2 regions of the Leucobacter muris genome follow, and region 2 is predicted to be linked to the other one. Evidence: predicted binding sites of a transcription regulator. Region 2 holds the regulator's gene; the other holds the start of a gene.
What was found. Region 2 encodes LexA, which represses DNA repair genes until DNA is damaged. Its sites were predicted from a motif close to TCGAACANNTGTTCGA; they were not measured.
Positions count from the first base shown of each region.

Region 1: a site for LexA is predicted at 6,664-6,679, ahead of uvrA (excinuclease ABC subunit UvrA). Genes of this name have one in related genera too.

Region 1 covers NZ_CP035037.1:1,719,089-1,729,358, forward strand. The annotation lists gene ndk (nucleoside-diphosphate kinase) at 1-277, shown strand, start outside; gene Leucomu_RS08100 (winged helix-turn-helix domain-containing protein) at 288-1,493, shown strand; gene uvrB (excinuclease ABC subunit UvrB) at 1,774-3,864, shown strand; gene Leucomu_RS08110 (helix-turn-helix transcriptional regulator) at 3,916-4,713, shown strand; gene Leucomu_RS08115 (VOC family protein) at 4,677-5,093, opposite strand; gene Leucomu_RS08120 (hypothetical protein) at 5,238-5,933, opposite strand; gene Leucomu_RS08125 (hypothetical protein) at 5,930-6,577, opposite strand; gene uvrA (excinuclease ABC subunit UvrA) at 6,750-9,671, shown strand; gene uvrC (excinuclease ABC subunit UvrC) at 9,668-10,270, shown strand, end outside.
Region 2 covers NZ_CP035037.1:1,136,351-1,146,620, reverse strand. The annotation lists gene Leucomu_RS05345 (histidinol-phosphate transaminase) at 1-726, opposite strand, end outside; gene Leucomu_RS05340 (hypothetical protein) at 853-1,263, opposite strand; gene lexA (transcriptional repressor LexA) at 1,528-2,187, shown strand; gene Leucomu_RS05330 (methylenetetrahydrofolate reductase) at 2,282-3,187, opposite strand; gene Leucomu_RS05325 (uroporphyrinogen decarboxylase/cobalamine-independent methonine synthase family protein) at 3,184-4,365, opposite strand; gene metE (5-methyltetrahydropteroyltriglutamate--homocysteine S-methyltransferase) at 4,362-6,704, opposite strand; gene hflX (GTPase HflX) at 6,867-8,630, opposite strand; gene Leucomu_RS05310 (class I SAM-dependent methyltransferase) at 8,822-9,433, shown strand; gene Leucomu_RS05305 (dihydroxy-acid dehydratase) at 9,506-10,270, opposite strand, start outside.

The sequences.
Region 1 (10,270 bases), 580 kb from region 2:
CGCCGCGCACTACGCCGAGCACGAGGGCAAGCCCTTCTACGAGCCGCTCATCGAGTTCATGAGCTCGGGCCCGGTCGTCGCGGTGCGCGCCCAGGGCGAGCGCGTCATCGAGGGCTTCCGCTCGCTCGCGGGCACCACCGACCCCACCACGGCCGCGCCCGGCACGATCCGCGGCGACCTCGGCCGCGACTGGGGCCTCAACGTGCAGCAGAACCTCGTGCACGGCAGCGACTCGACGCTGTCGGCCGAGCGCGAGCTCGGGCTCTGGTTCGCCTGATCCCGCGGTCGTGAACGCCCTGAGCGCCGCCGAGGCGCGTCGCATCGCCCTCGCGGCTCAGGGCTTCACGAACGCGCCCCGACTGCGGCGCCGGCGCCCCTTCGACCCCGCGCTCGAGTCGCTGCACGTGCTGCAGATCGACTCGGTCAACGTGTTCGCGCGCAGCCACTACCTTCCCGTGTTCTCCAGGCACGGCCACTACGAGGCGGACGCCCTCGACCGCCACCTGTGGCGCAGCGGCGAGTACACCGAGTACTGGGCGCATGAGGCCGCGTTCGTCCCGGTGCGGGATCGGGCGCTCTTCGGGTGGCGCATGGACGAGTTCCGCGACCGCTACCGCAGCGATGGCCGCGCCGAGGCGCTGGCGCCCACCATCGACCGCGTGCGCTCGGCGCTCGCCGAGGGCAGGCCGCAGTTCGTGCGCGAACTCGAAGACGGCCCCCGCAGCGGCCGCGGCCCGTGGTGGGACTGGAGCGACACGAAACGCGCCGTCGAGAAGCTCTTCGCCTGGGGCGAGGTCGTCTCGCACGGGCGCGAGGGCTTCCAACGCCGGTACGCTCTCGCCGAGCAGGTGCTGCCCGCGCAGGCGCTCGAACCGGTCGAGCGAGAGCAGGCCCAGCGCGCGCTCGTCGAACGCGCAGCCCGCTCGCTCGGGGTCGCCACGCTCGCCGACCTCGCCGACTACCACCGGCTGAAGGCAGCCGATGCGCGGTCGGCGGTACGAGCGCTCGAAGACGACGGAGTACTGCTGCCCGTGCGCGTCACCGGTTGGACCCGGGCCGACGGTGCGCCGGAGCCCGCCTGGTTGCACCGCGACGCCCGCGTACCCGCGCGGCTCGCCCCCGACGCCCTGCTCACCCCGTTCGACCCGGTGGTCTGGTTCCGGCCCCGGGCCGAGCGCATGTTCGACTTCCACTACCGCATCGAGATCTACACGCCGAAGGAGAAGCGCCGCTACGGCTACTACTGCCTGCCGCTCATGGTCGGAGGTCGTCTCGCCGGGCGCATCGATCTCAAGGCCGATCGGCCGCGCCGGGCGGGGGAGCGGGGCGCACTGCTCGTGCAGGCCGCCTGGCAGGAGCAGCGCGCACCCGCCCGCACCGCCGAGGCGGCCGTCCCCCTGCTCGCGAAGGCCGCGCGCTGGCAGGGGCTCGACGAGGTGCGGGTGAGCGGAGCGGGCGACCTGCCGTTGCCCGCACGCTTCGACGCCGCCTAGGGCCTGTGGCTCGCCGGGGTGCGCGGGGCCCAGGGGCTCGTGAAGCCCCGTTCCCGGGGTCGAGAGTGCCCATTCCCGGGCTCGAGAGGCGGATTTCGCACGGGATCCGACGAGCGGAGCTGCGAAATCCGCCTCTCAGCGCGGGTGGGGTGAGGGGATGGCGGGAGCGAGGCCAGAACATATCGGGGGCGCGGGACGTGGGGCGGCCGATCCGCCAGGGGCGATCCGCCTCCCGCGAACCGACGCGAGAATGTCAGTGGCTCCGAGTACCCTCGAGATCATGGAACCCACGCGCAGCGTACGCCCCTTCGAGGTGATCAGCGAATACGAGCCCAGCGGCGATCAGCCGAAGGCGATCGAAGAGCTGGCCGGGCGCATCAACGCGGGCGAGACCGACGTCGTGCTGCTCGGCGCGACGGGCACCGGCAAGTCGGCCACCACGGCCTGGCTCATCGAGGCCGTGCAGCGCCCCACCCTCGTGCTCGCCCATAACAAGACGCTCGCTGCCCAGCTGGCGAGCGAGTTCCGGCAGCTGCTGCCCAACAACGCGGTCGAGTACTTCGTGAGCTACTACGACTACTACCAGCCCGAGGCCTACGTGCCGCAGACCGACACCTTCATCGAGAAAGACTCGTCGGTCAACGCCGAGGTCGAGCGCCTGCGCCACTCCACCACGAACGCGCTGCTCTCCCGACGCGACGTGGTCGTGGTCTCCACGGTGTCGTGCATCTACGGTCTCGGCAAGCCCGAAGAGTACTACGAGGCCATGGTGCCGCTCGTGGTCGGCGACAGCCTCGATCGCGACGTGCTGCTGCGGCGCTTCGTCGACATGCAGTACCAGCGCAACGACATCGAGTTCGTGCGAGGCAACTTCCGCGTGCGCGGCGACACGGTCGAGATCATTCCCATGTACGAAGAGCTGGCCATCCGCATCGAGTTCTTCGGCGACGAGATCGAGGCGCTCTACTATCTCCACCCCGTCACGGGCGAGGTGATCAAACAGGTCGAGACCGTGTCGGTCTTCCCCGGTTCGCACTACGTCGCGAGCCGCAACGTGATGAACCGCGCGATGGGCACCATCGCCGAAGAACTCGACGGGCGCACCCGGGAGCTCAAGCAGCAGAACAAGCTCGTCGAAGAGCAGCGCCTGCGCATGCGCACCACCTTCGACCTCGAGATGATGGAGCAGATCGGTTTCTGCTCGGGCATCGAGAACTACTCGCGCCACATCGACGGGCGCCGGCCCGGCGAGGCGCCGCACTGCCTGCTCGACTACTTCCCGGACGACTTCCTCGTGGTGATCGACGAGTCGCACGTCACCGTGCCCCAGATCGGTGCGATGTACGAGGGCGACGCGTCGCGCAAGCGCACGCTCGTCGATCACGGGTTCCGGCTGCCGAGCGCACTCGACAACCGGCCCCTGAAGTTCGACGAGTTCAAGCAGCGCGTCGGCCAGACCGTATACCTCTCGGCCACCCCGGGCGCCTACGAACTCGAGCGCGCCGACGGCATCGTCGAGCAGATCATCCGCCCGACGGGCCTCATCGACCCCGAGATCGTGGTCAAGCCCTCCCAGGGGCAGATCGACGACCTGCTCGAAGAGGTGCGGGTGCGAGCCGAGCGCGACGAGCGCGTACTGGTCACCACGCTCACCAAGAAGATGGCCGAGCAACTCACCACCTTCATGGAAGAGGCGGGCATCCGGGTGCGCTACCTGCACTCCGACGTCGACACGCTGCGCCGCGTCGAACTGCTCACCGAGCTGCGCGCCGGCGTCTACGACGTGCTCGTGGGCATCAACCTGCTGCGCGAGGGCCTCGACCTGCCCGAGGTGTCGCTCGTCGCGATCCTCGACGCCGACAAAGAAGGGTTCCTGCGCTCGTCGACCTCGCTCATCCAGACGATCGGCCGCGCCGCCCGCAACGTGTCGGGCCAGGTACACATGTACGCCGACACGGTCACCCGCTCGATGCGCGAGGCGATCGATGAGACCAACCGCCGACGCGAGATCCAGGTCGCCTACAACACCGAGCACGGCATCGACCCGCAGCCGCTGCGCAAGAAGATCGGCGACATCACCGAGATGCTCGCCCGCGAGGCCGCCGACACCGAAGACGTGCTCTCGCGCACCGGCGCCCACGCCCAGCGCAAGGGCGGGTCCGGACAACGGGCGAAGGGCAAGTCCGCGTCGAGGGCCGGCGCCATCGGGGCCGAGGGCGCCGCGAAGCTCGAAGAGCTCGTCTCCGACCTCACCGAGCAGATGCTCGTGGCCGCAGAAGAACTCAAGTTCGAGCTCGCCGCGCGCCTGCGCGACGAGGTGGCAGAACTGAAGCGCGAGCTGCGCAGCATGGACGCCGCGGGCCACCTCTAGGCGAGATCATCGCAGACCCAGCCCGTCGAGCCGAGCAACGATCGGAGCCCCGTGTACTGTGAAACGCCCATCCCCGGGCTCGGCACGCTCTGGATCTCCAGCCCGGCAGAGGGCGCGACCACCATCTCGGCCGACGGCTGCGCCGACATCATCCTGCGCGACGACCAGCTGATCGTCGCCGGTCCCTCGACGAGGTGGCTGCTCGCACGCGGAAGCGAGCAGCATCCCACGGTGGGGCTCAGGTTCTCTCCGGGGCTCGCGGGTGCGGGTCTCGGCATCGACGCGTTCGAGCTGCGCGACCGCATCCTCCCCGCCCAGGGCCTGCTGCCCACCGCACTCGCGGAGCGCGGGGAACGGGCGCTGCGCGCCCTGCTGGGCGCGGCGGAGTCGCCGGCGGCGCGCGGGCCGCAAGAGGGACCGACGAGCGGCGCCCCCGATCTGTCGAGGGCGGCAGAGTCTCGGTACGCGGGGAGGTTGCGCGATGCAGCGCGGGCCGTGCCTCGAGAGCTCGCGCTGCACTCTGAGGCGCGGCGGCTGCGGTGGGTCGACGAGGTTCGGGCCGCGGCGCTGCGGGCCGAACCGCTCCCGCGACTCGCCCGCCGCCTGGGATACTCGGAACGGCAGCTGCGCAGGCGCATGCTGCAGACGTTCGGCTACGGATACGCCTCGCTGCGGCGGGTGCTGCGGGCGGAGCGGGCGCGCGACCTGATCCTGCGAGGCGCGCCCCTCGCGACGGCGGCGAGCCTCGCCGGATACGCCGACCAGTCGCATATGGCGCGCGAGTTCGGGCGGGTGATCGGAGCCGCGCCCGCTCAGCTGGCCGCGGCCTCCGGGTCGAGCGGCGCGTAGAGATCGATCGAGTTGCCGTCGGGGTCGAGCACGGTCGCGTAGCGCTGCCCCCACGGCGCATCCCAGGGCTCGGTGTGCGCGGCCGCCGGGTACTGCTGCACGAGCTCGGCGTAGGCCCGGTCGACCTCGGCGGCGCTCTGCGCCCGGCAGGCGAAGCCGATGCGGCCCCCGCCTGCGACGGGGAGCTCGAAGTCCGGCATGAATCTCCGGATCGTCGAGACCGGATCCCAGGCGAGCGTCATGCCGCCCGGCAGCGTCGCCTCGGCGTGGGGCGCCTGCTCCTGCCCGTGCGGGACGTCCACGCCCAGGGCGCGGTAGAACCCGAGCGAGGCCGGAAGGTCGGCCGTGACGATACCGATGAAGTCGAATTGCAGTGTCATAGCCGCCAGCGTAGGCCGAGCGCGGGATGCGCGCTAGAACGAATCGGACACGCGGAAGGGCCCGGATCGCGGGCCCGGGTCATGACCGCTTCAGCACGCGGCCCGGTCGGATCGCCGCGCCTTCGCCCGGGCACCTCCCAGGGCTCACAGCACCAGGTAGCCGTAGCGGTCGGCGATCCGGTCGATCACACCGAGCAGCTCGTCGAGGCCGAGCGGCAGCAGCGCGGCCGGGTGCTGGGGGAGCGCATCTGCCGCATTCGCCCAGAGCGCCACCACGCGCACGGTCGGCACGAGCGACGACGCCGAGACCACTCCGTCGAGTTCGGGGTAGCGTCGCGCGATCTCGCGCGCCCACGCCCGCGATTGCTCACGGTCTCCGGAGGAGATCGCGGCGTTGCCGCCCGCGACCGCGATCCAATCGCTGTCGGAGAGGTCGAGCAGGCGCAGCGGCCGCGTGGTCTCGAAGGCCACGAGCGTGGGGGAGCCGTCGCGCAGCCGGATCATGCGCTGCGCCTGGAACACCTCGAGCAGAGCAGCCGCGAACGAACCGTCCACGGCATCGTCGGGCCGCTGGACGGAGCCCCCGGAGGCCCCGGCGCTCTCGATCACCCCGTACATCACACCGATGCCGTGGTGGTCGCCGACGGGCAGCGGGTGCGGGTCGAAACGGCCGTCGAGCGGTCCGAACGAGCGGAACTCGTGCCACGCGACCGGGTGGGCCCCGCCCGCCCGGAAGATGCGCACGATCAGTGTGCCTGCGGGCACCTCGCGCACCCAGCGCGGGTCGACGTCGAGGTCGGGAAAGCGGGCCGAATCCGGCTCGGGCAGCTGCTCGCTCACGGCAGACGGTTCAGCGCGTCGTCGACCGCGGCCGCGGCGAGGGCGGGATCCCCTCCCTGTGCCAGCCACTCGAAGGGCGCCAGCTCCTCGTCGTCGACGCGCAGGCGCATCGCGGGGGAGGTGAGCACCCGCTCGACGAGCGCCAGCGGGGTGCCCGCCGGGATCGCGGCCGCGACGATCGACCAACCGGGCAGCTCGCGGCCGTCCGGAAACTGGAATGAGGGGAGTCGCCAGCCGTCGCTGCGGCGCTGGGCGAGCAGGGTGCCCGCGGCGCAGCGCTGCCGCACTCGGGCGGGGGTGACGCCGAGCGTCTCGGCGGCCTCGCCGACGGTGACGCTGAGCTCGGCGAGCTGGCGCTCCCACAGGCGGCTGCGCCGGGTGGCGGGCAGGGAGGTGGGGCGCCGCAGTTCGCCTTCGCTCACGTCGAGACGGGCCAGCACCGACATCTCGGCGCCCGTCAGGCCTCGGAGATCGGCCTGCTGGTGGGCGAGGATGTCGGCGAGCAGCTCTTCGGCGATGTCGAGGCGATCGTCGTCGAGCTGCGTGATGAGCGCGGTGAGCCGGTCGCGGCTGGGCCGCAGGGGAGCACCCGCGAGGTCGCGGCGGCTGCGGGGGAGTTCGGCGGGAAGGTGCGCGATCGACATCTCAGGTCCTTTCGAGAACTTGCATCAATAATATCCGAAAGCGACCTGGGAGGGAAGTGCGCCTGCGGCGAAATCCGCCGAATCACTCGTACACATGTTCGAATATTCAGCCGTGGCGACGTAGGATGGATCAGTGACTTCGAAGAGCGCCGCACCCACCAGCACCACCCCGATCCGCTCGTCTGCCGCACACGCCCAGATCAGCGTCCAGGGGGCCCGCGTGCACAACCTGCAAGACATCGATCTGGCGATCCCGCGCGACTCGATGGTCGTCTTCACTGGGCTGTCGGGCAGCGGCAAGTCGAGCCTCGCATTCGACACGATCTTCGCCGAGGGGCAGCGACGCTACGTCGAGTCGCTCAGCGCCTACGCCCGCCAGTTCCTCGGGCAGGTCGACCGCCCCGACGTCGACTTCATCGAGGGGCTGAGCCCCGCCGTCTCGATCGACCAGAAGTCGACCAACCGCAACCCGCGAAGCACGGTCGGCACCATCACCGAGATCTACGACTACATGCGCCTGCTCTGGGCGCGCGTCGGAGTGCCGCACTGCGCGATCTGCGGGGAGCGCATCGCGTCGCAGACCGTGCAGCAGATCGCCGATCGCCTCATGGAGCTTCCCGAGCGCACCCGCTACCAGGTACTCGCCCCTGTCGTCAGCAAGAAGAAGGGCGAGTTCGTCGACCTCTTCCAGGATCTCGCGGCGGCCGGCTACTCGCGCGCGCTCGTCGACGGCGAGCTGGTGCAGCTCAGCGATCCGCCCAAGCTCAAGAAGCAGATCAAGCACGACATCTCGGTGGTCGTCGACCGCCTCGTGGCCGGCCCCGACGTGCTGGGCCGCCTCACGGACTCCCTCGAGACCGCGCTGCGACTCGCGGGAGGCATCGTGGCGGTCGACTTCGTGGATCTGGAGCAGGGGGACGAGGATCGCACCCGGCTCTTCTCCGAGCACCTGAGCTGCCCCAATCAGCACCCGGTGCAGCTCACCGAGATCGAGCCCCGCACCTTCTCGTTCAACGCACCCTTCGGCGCGTGCTCCGCGTGCTCGGGCCTCGGCACGAGCATGTCGGTCGACGAGGATCTGGTGCTCGGCGACCCCGAGCTCTCGATCGCCGAGGGCGTCATCGTGCCCTGGACCAGCCAGGGCAGGAGCCTCTACCAGTACTACGAGAAGCTGCTCGTCGGCCTCTCGAGAGATCTCGACTTCTCGCTCGACACCCCTTGGGGCGAACTGAGCGACGACGTGCGCACCGCGGTGCTCTACGGCAACAACTTCAAGGTCAACGTGCGCTGGAAGAACCGCTTCGGCCGCGAAGTCAAGTACTCGAGCGGCTTCGAGGGCGTGATCCCGTTCATCGAGCGCCAATACGCAGAGGCTGAGAGCGACACGAAGCGCGACCGCTGGCAGGAGTTCCTGCGCGAGGTGCCGTGCCACGCCTGCCACGGCCAGCGCCTCAAGCCCGAGGTGCTCGCGGTGACGGTGAACGGCGAGTCGATCTCGGGCGTCACCGAGTTCAGCCTCACCGAAGCCAAGCGGTTCTTCGACGAGGTCACGCTCACCGAGCGAGAGGCCCGCATCGCCGCCCAGGTGCTGCGCGAGATCCGGCTGCGCTTCGACTTCCTCATCGAGGTCGGCCTCGGCTACCTAACGCTGGCCCGCGCCGCGGGCACCCTCTCGGGCGGCGAAGCCCAGCGCATCCGCCTCGCCACGCAGATCGGCTCGGGCCTCACGGGCGTGCTCTACGTGCTCGACGAGCCGAGCATCGGCCTGCACCAGCGCGACAACCGCCGTCTCATCGAGACCCTGATCAAGCTGCGCGATCTCGGCAACACCCTGATCGTGGTCGAGCACGACGAGGAGACCATCGAAGCGGCCGACTGGATCGTCGACATCGGGCCCGGTGCCGGCGTCGAGGGCGGCACCGTGGTGCACTCGGGCGAGTACCGCGAGCTGCTCGAGAACCGTCGCTCGATCACCGGCGACTACCTCGCCGGGCGGCGCAGCATCGTCACCCCGAAGAAGCGCCGCAAGCGCGACCGCAACCGCGAGCTCAAGGTCGTGGGAGCCCGCTCCAACAACCTGCAGAACGTCGACGCCGTGTTCCCCCTCGGCGTCATGACCGCGGTGACGGGCGTGAGCGGCTCGGGCAAGTCGACGCTCGTCAACGACATCCTCTACCGGGTGCTCGCGAACCAGCTCAACGGCGCACGCCTCGTGCCCGGCAAGCACACCCGCATCACCGGCCTCGAGCACCTCGACAAGGTCGTGCACGTCGACCAGGCCCCCATCGGGCGCACGCCCCGATCCAACCCGGCCACCTACACCGGCGTGTTCGACAAGATCCGCACCCTCTTCGCCGAGACCCCCGAGGCGAAGACCCGCGGCTATCTGCCGGGCCGCTTCAGCTTCAACGTGAAGGGCGGCCGCTGCGAGGCCTGCTCGGGCGACGGCACCCTGAAGATCGAGATGAACTTCCTGCCCGACGTCTACGTCGCCTGCGAGGCCTGCGGGGGCAAGCGCTACAACCGCGAGACCCTGCAGGTGCGCTACAAGGGCAAGAACATCTCCGAGGTGCTCGAGATGCCCATCGCCGAGGCCGAGGAGTTCTTCAAGCCCATCTCGTCGATCCACCGCTACATGAAGACGCTCGTCGACGTCGGCCTCGGCTACGTGCGGCTCGGCCAGAGCGCCACCACGCTGAGCGGCGGCGAGGCGCAGCGCGTCAAGCTCGCCACCGAGCTGCAGAAGCGCTCGAACGGCCGCAGCATCTACGTGCTCGACGAACCCACCACCGGGCTGCACTTCGAAGACGTGCGCAAGCTGCTGCTCGTCCTCAACGGCCTCGTCGACAAGGGCAACACCGTCATCACGATCGAGCACAACCTCGACGTGATCCGCAGCGCCGACTGGATCATCGATCTCGGGCCCGAGGGCGGTTCCGGAGGCGGCACGATCCTCGCGACGGGCACTCCCGAGCAGGTCGCGAAGCACCCCGAGAGCCACACCGGCCGATTCCTCGCCGAGGTGCTCGAGGGCTGGGCCGCGAAGTCGGCGCGCGCCGTGCAGGCGGCTGAGGCGGCGAAGGCCTCGGCTTGATCCAGCCCGTCGACAACCGCGCCGCGTTCCGGCCGGCCCAGGGCGAGATCCCCACCAGCCCAGGCGTCTACCGGTTCAGCGACAAGCACGGGCGCGTGCTCTACATCGGCAAGGCGAAGAACCTCAGGGCGCGGCTGTCCAACTACTTCCAGCCGATGCACTCGCTGATGCCGCGCACCCGCACCATGCTGTCGCTCGCGGCGAAGGTCGACTGGACGGTGGTGGCCACCGACACCGAATCCCTCGTGCTCGAGCACACGTGGATCACGGAGTTCAAACCGCCCTTCAACGTGCAGTTCAAGGACGACAAGTCGTACCCGTACCTCGCCGTCACGCTGCGCGAAGAAGCCCCCCGCCTCATCATCACCCGCAACGAGAAGATCCGCGGCGCGCGGTACTTCGGGCCATACCCGAAGGTGTGGGCGCTGCGCGAGACCACGCAGCTGCTGCAGCGCGCGTTCCCCATCCGCACCTGCAACGACGCCGACTACAAGCGCGCCATGCAGAGCGGGCGCCCCTGCCTCGCGGGGCAGATCGGCCGCTGCCACGGCCCCTGCTCCCGGCTCATCACCATCGAGGCGCACCGCGAACGCGTGGGC
Region 2 (10,270 bases):
GTCGATCACGGCGGGGTCTGCCGCGAGATATCCGAGGCGCACGCCGGCGAAGGCGAAGGCCTTGCTCATGGTGCGCGAGACGAGCAGGCGATGGCGGCCGGGCAGCAGCGCGACCGCGCTCTCGCGCTGCGCGTCGAACTCGTGGTAGGCCTCGTCGACGATGAGGATGCCGTCGAAGGCCTCATAGGCGGCGAGGATCACCTCGCGGTCGAGCGGCGTGCCGGTGGGGTTGTTGGGGCCGCACAGGATGGCGATGTCGGGCCGGTGCTCGCGCAGGGCGCCGACCACGAGCTCGGGGGTGAGGGCGTAGTCGGCGGGGCGCGCAACGGCGATCCACTCCGTGTCGGTGCCCGAGGCGAGCAGCGGGTACATGGAGTAGGTGGGCGTGAAGCTCAGCAGCGAGCGCCCGGGGCCGCCGAACGCCTGCAGAATCTGCTGCAGCACCTCGTTCGAGCCGTTCGCCGCCCACAGCTGCTCGACGGTCAGGCCATGGCCGAGATAACCGGCCAGGGCCTCGCGCAGCTCGGTGAACTCGCGGTCGGGATAGCGGTTCACTCCGTGAACCGCCTGCGCGAGCGACTCCGCGATGTCGGCAACCACGCCCTCGGGGATCGGATGCGTGTTCTCGTTGACGTTGAGGCTCACCGGCACGGGATCCTGGGGAGCCCCGTAGGGCTGCTTGCCGACGAGGTTGGCGCGGAGAGGGAGATCGCTCAGGCTGGTCACCGCACCAGTTTAGAACCTCCCCGGGGCGCCGCCGGCTCGCGAGGCCGGCGCGCAGGGTCGGAACCTAGTGGGTGCGCCCGGGACGCCTTCGAACGCGCACGCTTCGATCGCTCAGGCTTCACACCCTCACGTATCGAGCTCGTCGGCCCCGAACACCGCGGGGCTGTCGGAGTACCGCAGCGGCACCGCGATCGCCTCGCCCGCCTCGATGCCAGAGCCGTCGAGCTGGTTGAGCTGCACGATCTCGGCGACCAGGTCGCGCGGGTCGGCCTCGGGGTCGAGCTCGGTCGCGAGCGACCAGAGCGAAGCACCGGGCTGCACGACCACGTAGTGGAACTGCTGGCCGGAAGCGCCCTCTTCCGACGCGAAGGCCTGGGGGCCCGCGAACGTCGCCGCCAGCGCGAGCAGGCCCGCGACCATCACGGTGGCCAGCGATCCGAAGACCACTCGCCCGCGACGCGTGAGGCGCAGCTTCGCGTTCGCCTTCGGGGGGCGAACCTCGTACGACTCGTGCTGCAGAACCGCCTGTGCGCTCATGGTGGTCTCTCCTGTTCTTCCGCGCCGCCGCGAGTATCACATCGGGGCGAACATCTGTTTCGAATATATCTTCGATGAATCGAAACCGCAAGCAAGATCTTCGAACACATGTTTCGATCTTTTCCGCGACACTCGAACACTTGTTTGGCGGTGTTCGAATGCAGCGGCTATGGTTTCGAGCAACGGCATCACTGAATCAGCAACCACTGACATTCATGGATCCGACCCTCCCGCCACCGCCCTCGGGCCTCGGAAAGGACAGCGATGAGCGACGCTCCCCACTCCCGGAAGCCCCTCAGCGAGAAGCAGCAGGCGATCCTCGAGTGCATCGCGCGCTCGGTCGACACTCGCGGCTACCCGCCCAGCATGCGCGAGATCGGCGACGCCGTCGGGCTCTCCTCGCTCTCGAGCGTCACCCACCAGCTCAGCCGCCTCGAGCTCGGCGGGTACATCCGCCGCGATCCGAACCGGCCCCGAGCACTCGAGATCCTCGTCGAGCTGGCGAGCACGAGCGCGGCCATCGCCGACGCCCCCGCGCAGCAGGTCGAGGAAGCCGCCTACGTGCCCCTGGTCGGGCAGATCGCCGCGGGCGTGCCGATCACGGCCGACCAGCAGGTCGAGGAGATCGTGCCGCTCCCCCGGCAGCTCGTGGGCGACGGCCAGCTGTTCATGCTGCGCGTGGTGGGCGACTCCATGATCGATGCGGCGATCTGCGACGGCGATTTTGTGGTCGTGCGCCAGCAGCGCGAGGCCGAGAACGGCGACATCGTCGCGGCGATGCTCGACGGCGAGGCGACCGTCAAGGTCTTCCGCCGCCGCGACGGCCACACGTGGCTGCTGCCGCGCAACAGCGCGTTCGAGCCGATCCTCGGCGACCACGCCGAGGTGCTCGGCCGCGTCGTCGCGGTCTTCCGCTCCGTCTGATCGCGCAGGCCGGGCCGGGGCCGCCCCCGGCCCGGCGTCGGCACGCGGTGGCGAGCGGCCGAACGCCGCGGAAGCGCCCGGCGCTGCCGTACCCTCAGCCGATCGGATCCGGCGTCAGCAGCTGCAGCTCGCGCAGCACGGCCAGCACCTGCTCGTGCCGGTTGAAGGTGTAGAGGTGCACCGACGGGGCTCCCCCGGCGAGCAGCGCGCGTGCGAGGTCGACCGTGTGCTCCACGCCCAGCTCGGGCGCGTATCCCCCGGCCTCCTCGAGTGCCCGTTCCAGCCCCTCGGGGGCCGGGCGACCCGCCAGCGACGCGACCTTGCGCAGCTGCGCACTCGTCGAGACCGGCATGAGCCCGGGCAGCACGGGGATCCGCAGCCCCGCGCTCTGGGCGTCGCCCACGAAGCCGAGGTACTCCTCGGCCCGGAAGAAGAGCTGCGTGACGGCGAACTGCGCGCCGGCCTCCTGCTTCTCGATGAGCCATTCGATGTCCTGCGAACGCGATCGCGACAGCGGGTGCCCGTTCGGGTACGCGGCCACGGCGGTGCGCCCGACGCTCGTGAGCGGCGGTCGCTCGGCGCGGGCCTCGGCGACCAGATCGACCAGCTCGAGCGACGACAGGGATCCCGTCACCGCAGGGTCGTGCTCGTCGAGCCCCCGCGGCGGGTCGCCGCGCAGGGCGAGGAAGTCGTGCACGCCGGCGTCCATGATGCGGTGGATCGTCTCGCGCACCGCATCGCGGCTCTCACCGACCGTGGTGAGGTGTGCGAGCGGCAGTGCGTCGGTGTGATCGCGCAGGTACTTCAGCAGGTCGAGCGACGCGTCGCGGTTGGACCCGTTCGCCCCGTAGGTGACCGAGATGAAGTCGGGGCCGGCTGCGGAGAGGTGCTGCACGGCGTGCCCGAGGGCGAGGGCGGCGGCGCCGCTGCGCGCCGGGAACACCTCGAAGGAGAAGCGGGCGCGGGTGGGCGCGCTGCCCGCGAGCGGCAGCGGGCTCACGACGCCGCTCCCGCCAGGGCCTCGGACGCCAGCTCGGTGCCCCGCACCCGAGCGGCGATCTTGGCGAAGGCCACGTCGCGGGCGAAGTCGGGCGAGCCGTGCCGCGGCTTCTCGTCGATGAGGTAGGGCGAGAACCCGCAGTCGTCGGTAGAGCCGAGCAGCTCGGGCGGCACGAAGCGCGCCGCCCGCACGAGCTGGTCGCGGATCTGCTCGGCCGTCTCGAGCCTCGGATGGGTGGGGTTGGTCACGCCGATGAGCACGCGCGGGGCGCGCCCGCGGGATGCCCGTCCGCGCAGCTGACCGCCGACGAGACGGGCGACACGATCCGGATCCTTCTCCCCCGCGGCCTGCACCAGGAAGTACCCCGCCTCGATCTGGAACAGCTCGGGGATCAGCTCGGCGTAGTCGATGTCGGCGCTGTGCGCCGAGTCGTTGTCGTTGCCGGGGCAGGTGTGCACGCCCACCGCGGCGCGCTGCCGCGGCTCGAGGCGATCCAGCACCCGGTTGATGAGCTCGATGAAGCCTCCCAGCGCTTCGGGGCCGGCCCACGGGGCGCGCAGATCACGGCGCAGCGCGAGGCGCCCCTCCGTGAAGTCGATCGTGACGCGGGAGGCGCCCGCGGCGAAGCAGCGCGCGATGTCGTCGGCGCAGCCGTCGACCACGTCGTTCAGGAAGTCGTCGCGCGAGTAGTCGCCGAGGCCCGCATCGGGCACCATGAGCGACAGCATCGACGGCGAGATCACGGCCTGCTTGAGCGGCAGGTCGGTCAGCTCGCGAGCCGCCGACACGTCATCGGCGGCCCACGCGCGGAAGGCGAACGGTGCGCTTGCGAGGCTCGGGATCACCCGGTGGTGGCCGTCGGCGAACACCGCGAAGACCGGCCCTTCCTCGACCTCGTCGGTGCCGAGCGGATAGCTCGCGAAGCTGTGCCTGCGCTGCTCGCCGTCGGAGATGATCGGCGAGCCGGTCGCCGCCAGGCGGTCGAGGGTGTCGCGCACCGCGAGATCCTGCTCGGCGCGCAGCTGGGCCTGCGAGGCGAGCCCCGTCTCGGCGTCGAGCACCGCGCGCTGCAGCCGCGCCGGGCGCGGCAGCGAGCCGACGGGCTCGGTGGGGAGCCGATCGCTCGGCCAGGGCGCCGCCGCACCGGGCTGCGGCGCCCGCGAGTCGGGCAGCGTCACACCGCTCCTTCGCGCACCGCCTGAGCCGCCCGCACGAGGTTCGTGAGGCTCTCCACGGTCTCTCCGTAGCCGCGCGTCTTGAGCCCGCAGTCGGGGTTCACCCACAGCTGCTCGCCGGGGATGCGGCTCGCGGCGATGCGGATCAGCTCGGTCTGCTCCTCGACGCTCGGCACGCGGGGCGAGTGGATGTCGTAGACGCCCGGGCCGATGCCGCGCGAGTAGCCGTGATCACCGAGGGGCTCGACCACGTCCATGCGGCTGCGGGCCGCCTCGATCGAGGTCACGTCGGCGTCGAGGCCGTCGACCGCGTCGATGATCTCGCCGAACTCGGAGTAGCAGAGGTGGGTGTGGATCTGCACCTCGGCGGCCGCCCCGCTCGTCGCGAGACGGAACGACCCCACCGACCAGTCGAGGTAGGCGGGCTGGCGGTCGGCGTCGAGCGGCAGCAGCTCGCGCAGCGCCGGCTCGTCGACCTGCACGATCTTGATGCCGGCCTCGACGAGATCGTCGATCTCGTCGCGCAGCGCGAGCGCCACCTGGTTCGCGGTGTCGGCGAGCGGCTGGTCGTCGCGCACGAACGACCAGGCGAGGATCGTGACGGGGCCCGTGAGCATGCCCTTGACGAGGCGATCGGTGAGCGACTGCGCGTAGGCCGACCACGCGACCGTCATGGGGGCGGGCCGCGAGACGTCGCCCCACAGGATCGAGGGGCGGGTGGCGCGGGTGCCGTACGACTGCACCCAGCCGTGCTCGGTGACCGCGAAGCCGTCGAGCAGCTCGGCGAAGTACTGCACCATGTCGTTGCGCTCGGCCTCGCCGTGCACGAGCACGTCGAGCCCGATCTGCTCCTGCAGCCGGATGACGCGCTCGATCTCCTCGCGGAGGAAGCCGTCGTAGGCCTCCTGGTCGATCTCGCCGCGCGTGAAGGCGGCGCGGGCCTTGCGGATCTCGGTGGTCTGCGGGAAGGAGCCGATCGTGGTGGTCGCGAGGCTCGGGATGCCGAGCGCGCTCTGCGCGTCGCGGCGGTCGCCCTCGGAGGCGCGGCTGCGATCGGCCTCGCCGACGGCGGAGACGCGATCCCGGACGCCGTCGACGCGAACGCCGGGGGCCGATGCGCGGTCCGCGAGCACCCGGTCGACCTCGGCCAGCTCGGCCTCGATGGCAGCGGAGCCCTCGGAGAGGCCGCGGGCGAGGATCGCCACCTGCTCGACCTTCTGGTCGGCGAAGGCGAGCCACGACTTCAGGCGCTCGTCGAGCTTGGTCTCGTCGTTCACGTCGTGCGGCACGTGCTGGAGATTGTTGGAGGTGCCGACGACCACGGCGATGCCCGAGCGCTGCAGAGCCTCGGCGGTGCCGAACGACTGGCGCAGATCGGTGCGCCAGATGTTGCGGCCGTCGACGACACCGGCGACCAGCTGCGTGCCCTCGAACGCCCGCGCGAGCTCGCCGGAGTCGTGGGCCTCGATCGGCAGTGTGCCGCGCACGAGGTCGGCCTGCACCGCCTCGACGGGCAGCGCGCCAAGGCGCAGGAGCGCGCCGGAGGAGTCGCCGTAGGGCGCGGTCAGCAGGATCTGCGGACGCTGCGCCGCGGGCGCCGCGCCGAGCGCGCCGTACGCCCGCTCGACGAGCGCGAGGGTCTGCTCGCGCGGCACCGAGAGCGAGTCGGAGACGAGTGCGGGCTCGTCGAGCTGCACCCAGGAGGCGCCGGCGGCGGCGAGCGCGCTCAGCAGCTCGGCGTAGACCGCGACCGCCTCGTCGAGGCGATCGATGGGGCGGAAGCCCTCGCCGGCGTCGTCGGAGGCCTTCGCGAGCAGCAGGTAGGTGACGGGGCCCACGAGCACGGGGCGCGGCTCGACGCCCTGCTGCGCGGCCTCGGCGACGCCGGCCACGAGGGAGGCCGCGTTCGCCGCAAACGGGGTGCGCTCGTCGATCTCGGGAACGCTGTAGTGGTAGTTCGTGTCGAACCACTTGGTCATCTCGAGCGGCTGGTGGTCCTTGTCGCCGCGCGCGAGCGCGAAGTAGACGTCGAGGTCGCTCGCGCCCTCGCGCGCCGCGACGTCGGCGAAGCGGCCCGGGATCGCGCCGAGCGCGAGCGTCGCGTCGAGCACCTGGTCGTAGAAGCTGAAGCTCTCGGGCACCGCGCCGCCCGCTGCGGGCAGGCCGAGCTCGACGAGGCGCGAGCGGGTCGCGGCGCGCAGCTCCCGAGCCGTCTCGAGGAGCTCGCCCTCGCTCGTGCTGCCCTTCCAGTAGGACTCGATGGCCCGCTTCAGCTCGCGGCGGCGGCCGAGGCGCGGGTACCCGAGGATCGTGGCGTTGGGCAGGGGCGTCGTTGCGGACATGCGGGTCCTTCGGTTCGGGAACGTGGGGTGCGCGACCGGGTGCGATCCGCGCCCGGTCACCCACACGCTATCCCGCACCGCCGACGTGGAGTGCGCATGTTGCGCTGTATGAACTACGAAGTGTTACAGCCTTCGAGTCGGCGTCCGCCCCGAAGGCTCCGCCTACGCCAGGTACGGGTCGAGCTTCGCGAGCATCTCGCCCGTCACGTAGGCGCGCACCCGCGTGCCCTGCTCGACGTACTCCGTCGACAGCACGCGGTTGCGCTCGTGCAGCTCGGCCACGAGCTCGCCGCGGTCGTAGGGCACCACCACGGTGACCTCGCGATCCGGAACCGGCAGCGCCGCGTCGATCCGGCGCCGCAGCTCCTCGACGCCCTCGCCGGTGCGCGCCGAGACGAACACGGCGTCGGGGGCGAGGCCGTGCAGCACGAGCCGCTGCGATTCGTCGAGCAGATCGGCCTTGTTGAAGGCCACGATCTCGGGGATACCCTGCGCGTCGACCTCGGCGATCACATCGCGCACGGTGCGCAGCTGGGCGGCGGGGTCGGGGTGCGACCCGTCGACCACGTGCAGGATCACGTCGGCCTCGCCCACCTCCTCGAAGGTCGACCGGAACGCCTCGACCAGCTGGTGGGGCAGGTTGCGCACGAAGCCGACGGTGTCGGCGTAGGTGAAGCGGCGCCCGTCGGCCGTCTCGGCGTGGCGCACGGCCGTGTCGAGTGTGGCGAAGAGCTGGTTCTGCACGAGCTCCTGCGTGCCCGTGAGGCGGTTCAGCAGGCTCGACTTGCCCGCGTTCGTGTAGCCGGCGATCGCGACCGACGGCACCTCGCCCCGCTTGCGGTTCGCGCGCTTCGCGTCGCGGGCGGGGGCGAAACCGGCGATCTGCTTGCGCAGCTTCGCCATGCGGGTGTGGATCTTGCGGCGGTCCAGCTCCATCTTGGTCTCGCCGGGGCCGCGGGATCCCATGCCCGCACCGCCCGAGCCGACCTGGCCACCGGCCTGCCGCGACATCGACTCTCCCCAGCCGCGCAGGCGCGGCAGCAGGTATTCGAGCTGAGCGAGTTCGACCTGGGCCTTGCCCTCGCGGCTCTTCGCGTGCTGGCTGAAGATGTCGAGGATCACCGCGGTGCGGTCGATCACCTTGACCTTGACCACGTCTTCGAGCGCGCGGCGCTGGCTCGGGGCCAGCTCGGTGTCGGCCACGACCGTGTCGGCGCCGACGGCGGCGACGAGCTCGGCGAGCTCCTGCGCCTTGCCCTTGCCGAGATAGGTCGCGGGGTCCGGGTGCGCGCGGCGCTGCAGCAGGCCGTCGAGCACGCGGGCGCCCGCCGTCTCGGCGAGGGCGGCGAGCTCGCGCAGCGAGTTCTCGGCCTCTTCGAGCCCGTGTCGGGCGGAGCCCGTGTAGACGCCGATGAGCACGGCGTTCTCGAGGCGCAGCTGCCGGTACTCGACCTCGGTGACGTCTTCGAGCTCGGTCGAGAGGCCGGCCACGCGCGTGAGCGACGCCCGCTCCTCGCGCTCGAGTCGGATGAGTTCGAGGTCTTCGGCGAGCCGGTCGTGCGCCTCGTCGCCGAGTGCCTGCGCTCCGCCGGTGAGGTTGTCGACGCCGAGGCCGCCGGAGCGCGCCGCCGCGTCGCGGATCACGGTCGCGGAGCCGCCGCGCGCGGCGCGTGCGAGCAGCCGCTCGAGCGGATCGGCGCTGTCGGCCGCGTGGGAGTCGTCATCGGGTGTGCCGGAATCGGCGCCGCTCCGGGCCGCGGAAGCACCGGGTTCGTCGCCTGCGGCGGGTGCCTCGGAGGCGTCGGCCTGCGACGCGGCGTTCGCGGAGTCGGCGCGCTGCGCGCTCTTCGCACCGCGGTCCGCTTCGCCGTTCACGACGACGTCGTCGAGTGCGAGGTCTGATTCTTCTGTGAAGCGTTCTGTCATCTGGCCTCCAGTGTACGTCGGATCATCCCGCGCGTGTCGGCCGTTCGCCCACAGCGCGATCCTCCGCACCCGCCCGTGCTTCGGGGCTCGCCGATATCTCGGACGAGGACGCGGATCCCGGCCCGAGGCATCGGCGCGATCCGAAGGAGCGGCCCGCCACGGCCGCTCCTCGCGCCTGGGATACTGAGTGGGTGACCGAGCACTACTTCTCCGAGGCCCCCGCCGGCGACTACCGCCCCCGCGAGATCGAGGCGGTGCTGGGCGGCTCCCCGCACGCCGTGCTCACCGCGGGCGGCGTCTTCAGCCCGGACCGCCTCGACCGCGGCACGGAGGTGCTGCTGCGCACGGTACCGGGCCTCGAGGAGGCGCCGGAGGGCGCCGTGCTCGACATCGGCTGCGGGTGGGGGCCGATCGCGCTCGACGCGGCCATCGAGGCCCCCGGGCGCGAGGTCTGGGCGGTCGACGTGAACGCGCGATCGCGGGAGCTCACCCGCGAGAACGCCGCACGCCTCGGCCTCGGCAACGTGCGGGTCGCGGCGCCCGATGAGGTGCCGAGCGGCCTCGGCTTCGCCGAGATCCGGTCGAACCCGCCGATCCGGGTCGGCAAGGAGGTGCTGCACGGGATCCTCGCCGCGTGGCTCCCCCGTCTGCTGCCCGGGGGCGCTGCCTATCTCGTGGTCGCGAAGCACCTGGGGGCCGACTCGCTGCAGCGCTGGATCGCGGCCGAGTTCGTAGGGCTCGAGGTGTCGCGCGCGGGGCGCGACAAGGGTTTCCACGTGATCGAGGCGCGGGCGCGGGCGTAGCCGCGGACCCCGTCTCGCGCCTGCGCGGCGCCCGACGCCCGCCGCGGCTGGGATCGCGAGCGCCGGTCGCACTCAGTCGGCGACGAGGAATCCGAGGTCTGCGCCCTCCGGAGCCTGCAGCACGTTGTCGTGGTAGAGCTTGCGGTAGCCGCGCTCCCGCCCGATCGCCCTCGGCTCGGAGGGCGTGCGGCGTGCGAGCTCCTGCTCGTCCACGAGCAGATCGAGCACCCGCCGTTCGACGTCGAGCTCGATGAGGTCGCCGTCGCGCACCAGCGAGAGCGGCCCGCCCTTCGACGACTCGGGCGCGACGTGCAGCACGACGGTCCCGTACGACGTGCCGCTCATGCGTCCGTCGCTGATCCGCACCATGTCGCGCACCCCCTGTTTCGCGAGGTACTGCGGGATGGGCGCCGATCCGGCCTCCGGCATGCCCGCCGCCGCGGGGCCGATGTTGCGCAGCACGATGACGTGGTCCTCGGTCAATCCGAGCGACTCATCGTCGATGCGCGCTTCCAGATCCTCCTGCGAGTCGAACACCGCCGCCGGCCCCCGGTGCGTGTTGAAGCGCCCCGATGCCGCCGCCACCTTCAGCACGGCGCCCTCGGGCGCGAGCGAGCCCTTGAGCGCCACGAGCGCCCCGGGGTCGCCGAGCGGCTCGTCGAGCGTGCGGATCGTCGTCTGCCAGCGCGTGTCGTTCGTCGCCGACTCGATGAGCTCGCCGAGCGTCTTGCCGGTGACCGTCTTCGCGTCCAGCCTGAGCAGCGGCTTCAGCTCGGCCAGCAGCGCCGGCACTCCCCCGGCGATGTGCATGTCGGGCAGGTATCCCTTGCCCGCGGG